Linked DNA regions of Flocculibacter collagenilyticus. The protein of the gene in region 2 interacts with the protein of the main gene of each other region in a pairwise test. Links are inferred from orthologs where the notes say so. Each region holds a gene or a part of one and is shown on either strand. Other genes may lie near its edges. The genes, in order: dprA and recA.

The links.
Region 1: the proteins of recA (region 2) and dprA interact in binary tests that used the Bacillus subtilis proteins (3 or more experiments, as listed by UniProt). The link is inferred for Flocculibacter collagenilyticus from one-to-one orthologs.

Annotation. Positions count from the first base shown.
Region 1 is NZ_CP059888.1:34,404-37,515, reverse strand. The notes cover bases 337-3,112. They hold dprA (DNA-processing protein DprA), read right to left. Parts: upstream 2,401-3,112; coding sequence 1,273-2,400; downstream 337-1,272. Other genes in these bases: HUU81_RS00130 (LysM peptidoglycan-binding domain-containing protein), read right to left, coding at 2,495-3,112; HUU81_RS00140 (DUF494 family protein), read right to left, coding at 487-960; HUU81_RS00145 (DNA topoisomerase family protein), read right to left, coding at 337-386. Outside these bases: more of HUU81_RS00145, read right to left, coding at 1-336. UniProt on the Bacillus subtilis protein: Protein that helps load RecA onto ssDNA during transformation. Binds cooperatively to circular ssDNA, is able to bridge different segments of DNA. Favors the loading of RecA onto SsbA- or SsbB-coated ssDNA and formation of RecA-DNA filaments.
Region 2 is NZ_CP059888.1:3,207,570-3,210,704, forward strand. What follows is about bases 337-3,135. They hold recA (recombinase RecA), read right to left. Parts: upstream 2,354-3,135; coding sequence 1,319-2,353; downstream 337-1,318. Other genes in these bases: HUU81_RS14245 (homoserine O-succinyltransferase), read right to left, coding at 337-1,018; HUU81_RS14255 (CinA family protein), read right to left, coding at 2,494-3,000; mutS (DNA mismatch repair protein MutS), read left to right, coding at 3,057-3,135. Outside these bases: more of HUU81_RS14245, read right to left, coding at 1-336. UniProt on the Bacillus subtilis protein: Multifunctional protein involved in homologous recombination, DNA repair and competence.

The DNA.
Region 1 (3,112 bases), 3.2 Mb from region 2 along the record:
AAGCTTTTACCGTATTTATTAGCTCGCTGCACTAACTGACCTGCTGAACACGCAGGGCAGGCAACTCCTTCGTCATCTGTATGCGCTAAGTCAGCCACATAAGTACATGCTGGAAACGCTGTGCAGCCAATAAATAAACCAAAGCGACCGCTTTTAACCGCCAGTTGTGATGTGCAACCAGGGCAGGATAAATCTAATAACTTAACAGTATGTGATTGGTTTTCATGTGTTGCTTTAACATAAGTACAGGACGGATATTGACTACATCCCCAAAAAGGGCCATTTTTACTGTGTTTTAGCACTAGCGCGCCATCACACTCAGGACAGTTGGACGGTGCTTGCGGTTGCTCACCAGTGTTAAATAAATCGCTATCAATTTTACTCACAATACGCTCCGCACATACACTCATCTTGGCGCATTATGACACAGCCGTACAGTTTCGTCCTACACCAGTGTAGGTTTATGGCTAAATAATAAGAAGGCCGCTAATGCAGCGGCCCTTCTTGTTCATCAAATATTAAATCTTCCATTTGCGCATAAGCAGACTCCTGCCCCGGTACATTAAACAGCACCATCAGCACCACCCACTTTAAATCATCTAAACTGATAAATGGTGAGTCAATCTCCATTACCCGATCAATGACCATTTCCCGCGTTGCAAAGTCAAGAACATTGATTTGTTCAAGAAACAACAAAAAACCTCGGCATTGGCAATCTAACCGCAACATTTCTTCATCGGTATACACACGTATAGACGCTGAACTTGCTTTAGTTAAATAAGGCTTTACATGGCTTTCTTGTAAATCGGCCAATTTTTCAAGCCAAGCTAATGCTTTATAGATTTCATCTTTATGAAAACCTGCCTTCGTTAGCTCGTCGGTTAAATCATCTTGGTTTACAAAAATGTCCGCTTCGCTATGAATATAGTTTTCAAACAAATACATGAGGATATCAAACATGGTAAAACCCTCCTCAACTTATTATTATGATAGCTAACTAACACTATCAGAAAATGCCGCCCAGTTTCTTGGCTAAGATTAAACGCAACGCTTAACACCTGTTCCAATGGCAAAGTGCGCTGCCAATCAAAACATCGACAAGAAAGGCGTCAGACTATGGTTTGGTTACCTATATTGATCAGCCAGCCTCCTCTTTCAATGTCGTTTTATTCTATTTCTATATATAGACCGTTTTTTAAAAAAAATCTTACTTCTAATTATATATCGGCGTAATTTTTTTTACTTTAGCACGACATCAGTGGGCCATCTCATTTAATTAACGCGTACATAGCCACCCGGGACTGCCTGAATTAATCCTGATAACTCTAACTCCATCAACTTAATCATAACAATATCAATACTTTGCTGATAGCGGTGGGCAATTAAATCTGTCGGTGTTACGTCATAATCGATCTGCGCTAATAATTTTGCATCATCAGCATTGACCTGGTTGCTTGATTTAGTGTCTTTCTGCTCATTCACATCAATGTCTAAGGCTAAACTTGCCTGCAAAGGCTGAGGCGCAGTTAAGGGAAGCTCTTCTAATATATCGTCTACACAGGCCACTAACTTGGCACCTTGCTTAATTAAATGATGACAACCTTGTGCTAAAGGATTCGTTATTGCGCCAGGTACGGCAAAGACTTCTCGGTTCTGTTCAAGTGCCAACCTTGCAGTAATCAGCGAACCACTCTTAACGGCAGCTTCAACAACCAGAGTACCCAAACTTAACCCTGCAATGATGCGATTGCGCCGCGGAAAGTTTTCTGGCTTTGCTGGTGTATTCGGCACAAACTCTGATATTAGTGCGCCCTGCTCCATAATTTGTTGCGCTAATCTCTGATGACGTTTCGGGTAAATATTATTTAGCCCAGTTCCCAATACTGCTACTGTTTGGCCAGCTCCCGCTAACGCCCCTTTATGTGCAGCGCCATCAATTCCCATTGCCAAACCGCTGGTCACTACCCAATGCCGATGCGTAAGTTCTTTTGCTAATTGATGCGCATTATTTAAGCCTGACGGTGTAGCACTTCTTGCGCCCACGATTGCAACTTGCGGCTGATGCAAAACGTTTGGATTACCAGCAACGTACAAAATAAGTGGCGGATCACTCATTTCCTTCAATAACGCAGGATAGGCGTCATCAAATAGGGTAATGGCATAATGCTGACTCTGCTCTAGCCAACTAAAAACAGTATTGAGATAGGCCTCATTTGGCCGATGTAAACGAGCAACTTGGCTTTCACTAAGTCCAAGCTGCAATAACGCGTCATTCGGCATAGCAAACAGTGTGTCTAACGAAAATCTAGACAACAGTTTGAGTAGCCCTTTCGTGCCAAGCTTAGGAAGTTGTTGAAGGATGAGAAGTTGACGTAATACGTCTAAATGTTGATTTGCCACAGACATTCCTTGTTGTCGCAGGTGTGATATAAAACAGCGCAGTAATTACTGCGCTGTTCGTGTTTATTTTAATTTACGCCGATTTTAGTATAAATTATGGGGTAATTACTTTATCGCCCACACGCACAGGTCTGTACGTATCCATTACCATGGCATAAGCAATTTTCTCGTACACTTTAAAAACCATCAATTCACCTACTTTTTCTCTAGGCATAATAACGATGTCTTCTTTAGTGTCTTCTAATACCATTTTTAACGGTTTTTTCGTTTCAGCGAGTAATTTGTCAAACTTAGATGAATCTTCAGCGTATTTAGGCCCATTCAAGGTTTTGATCACTTGCGGTGATTGACGCACAATATCCAGCATATGCCCAGCCTTCATATCTTGCGCTTCACCTAGGTTAAGAACTACCACATCCATTTTGCTAAATTCACGTAACTTTGAAGTGGATGCAATAATACGCCCTTCTACATTACTTTCTGGGCTGCGCATTGAGAAAAATGCAGGTAAGGTTTGCCCATCAGATGCAGGTAATAATTTATCGCCCGGTTTAATTTCTTTACGCACACTGGTTACGGTTGCCGAGGCAGGAATATTCTTATCGATATTGCCCGAACGAAACGCACGCAGTGTGCCAACAAAAATCGCTTCGCGGCCTAGTTCAACATCAGACTGATAATCGAAGTACGGCTCACCTTCACGATATATTGC
Region 2 (3,135 bases):
GCGTTGTTTGATAGACACAATAATTTAGCCAATTATTAAATAATAAATGACCATGACTTTGCCATTTATTACGCGGCTTATTTAACGACTTACTATGTGCTAGCCCGCTGGCCTGTGTTGAAAACTCACTTAACTCACTGCACTCACTTAACTCACTACACTCACAATCAAGTAAGCTCGCTTCAGTTACATTAACGTGTTCAGGATAATAATTTTCAGGTGCTGTTAATTCATCATTTTTTTCACGATTTTTTTCATTATTAGCAAGATCGCGTACATATTCTTGGTGAAGCGTTAATGCATCATATTCTGGATGACCCGTTACAAAAACAAACGGCTGTTTAATACTTTTTATTAAATACGCTCCCACCTCTTCTGAACCCGCTAAAATGTCTAGTGCATGACACTGCATTATCTGCTCGACTGGCGCTTGTACATAGCGTGAGTGTGGCACCCAGAATTCGTCATCAAAACCCTGCATAATTGGTTCATGCTGACAATATTGTTGATGTAAATATATCCCGCTGAGCTTTTTTTCTCGTAAACAGCGCTCTATACCATAAAAATAATACAGCGCCGCATGCGCAGCCCAGCATAAAAATAAACTGCTGGTTACATTCTTTTCAGCCCAACGAAACACTTCCTGTAACTGATCCCAATAGGTGACCTCTGTATACGATACTAAACCTAGCGGAGCACCTGTAATGATTAAGCCGTCATAACAAGTCGACTTTATCGCAGAAAAATATTGATAGAAGCTATCTAAATGCTGATGACTGGTATGTTTACTTTTATGCTGATCTAAACGAATAAAGTCTACTTCTACTTGTAACGCCGAGTTTGCAAGCAACCTTAATAACTGTATTTCTGTTACTTCTTTATTAGGCATCAAATTTAATATCGCTAACTTTATAGGCCGAATGTCTTGCTGGGATGCACGGCTATTAGGCATAACAAATACATTTTCGCGCTGTAATGCATTAATAGCGGGCAAGTCATCTTGTACTCGTATCGGCATAATTCACATCTCACTCTATATCTTTAATCAAGTGCGTTTTTATAAAAGCAGGCTGATCACTCAACATGTCTCTTTGAGTTGATATAAACAGTGTTGAATTATTTTTTAGACATGTCAACATCTGGATGGCTAAAAGTAAAAAATAACGGTTTAGCTAATATACCGACTAATGATTTATTTGTGCTTAGAAAAGATAGTTGGGCATTATGTAGAGAGTTAACGGCAATATTGCACAAAAAAAATGGCCGCTAATGCGACCATCTTTTTTAATGCTTAATGGAATAAACTATCGAATAAGGTTTACTCTCCTAATACAACTTCCTCGCCTTCTTCAGGCTTAATCGTTGCTTTAAGTAGCAGCATGTCGCGTAATTTCGTTTCAATTTCATTCGCAATATGCGTATTTTCTTGTAAAAACTTAATGCTGTTCGCTTTACCTTGGCCTACTTTCTCACCATTGTACGCGTACCAAGCACCCGACTTATCAACAACATCGTGCTTAACACCTAAATCTAGTAACTCGCCTTCTTTCGAGATACCTTTACCGTACATAATAATAAACTCTGCTTGTTTAAATGGCGGTGCTACTTTGTTCTTCACCACTTTAACGCGAGTCTCGTTACCAATGACTTCATCACCCTCTTTTACTGAACCTGTACGACGAATATCTAAACGTACCGATGCGTAAAATTTAAGTGCGTTACCACCTGTCGTTGTTTCAGGGTTACCGAACATTACACCAATTTTCATACGAATTTGGTTAATGAAAATACATAGCGTATTTGAACGCTTAATGTTACCTGTTAATTTACGTAATGCTTGCGACATTAAACGCGCTTGCAAGCCAACATGAGTGTCACCCATATCGCCTTCAATTTCGGCTTTTGGTGTTAGTGCAGCTACTGAGTCAACAACAATCATGTCAACCGCGTTTGAACGTACTAGCATGTCGGCAATCTCTAACGCTTGCTCACCTGTATCAGGTTGAGATACCAGTAACTCAGCCACGTTTACGCCTAGGTTTTCTGCATAAACAGGATCTAATGCATGCTCAGCATCAATAAACGCACAAGTTTTGCCTTTCTTCTGTGCTTCAGCGATGGTTTGTAACGTAAGGGTTGTTTTACCTGATGACTCTGGACCATAAATTTCAATAATACGACCCGTTGGTAAACCGCCTATACCTAAGGCAATGTCTAGTCCAAGTGAGCCAGTAGATACAGACTCAATATCTAACGCTTGTGAGTCACCTAAACGCATAATTGAACCTTTACCGAATTGGCGTTCAATTTGTGAAAGTGCTGCGCCTAACGCTTTTTCTTTATTGTTGTCCATTTTATACCCCAACTGATCTAATGATCGTATTATTTGTATTCAATTTAATGCCAAGAAGTATACTGTATACTCGTACAGTATCAACCCCTGTATAATAAAATTTTAAAATTTTTTCTTAATAGCGATGCTATCTTATTGTTTTAAAAACTATCTGCTAGTTCATAAGCACAGGCTAATGCTTTATAAATAGTTTGCTGTCTTACAGTACTGCGATCGCCGTCAAACACATGCCTTTCTGTCTTAACTACGAGTCGACCTGCTAACGTATGCGCCCAAGCAAACCATACTGTTCCAACGGGTTTTTCGTCACTACCACCATCTGGCCCCGCAACACCACTAACAGCAATGGCAATATTTGCATTAGCAGCAGTTAGCGCGCCTTGCGCCATTTCACTTACCGTCAGTTCACTTACTGCCCCATATTTGATTAATGTACTTTCTTGCACATTAACCAATGTTTGTTTAGCGTGATTGCTATAAGTAACAAAACTCTGATCTAAATAAGCAGAGCTACCTGCAATTTCTGTAAGCGCATAGGCAATCCCACCACCTGTACATGATTCAGCAGTGGTGATTTTTAACTTTTTAGTTGATAATAGCTGGCCTAAATCAGCTGACATTTTTACAATGTTTTCGCTTAAATCCATGGCGTTTATAGCGCTCATAAAATGTATACCCAATAAATAACACTAGATTAAAAATTATGCCTTCAGACGTTTCATCAGAGCAACAATTTCAAAATCATACCCCTATGATGCAGCAGTATCTACGATTAAAGTCGC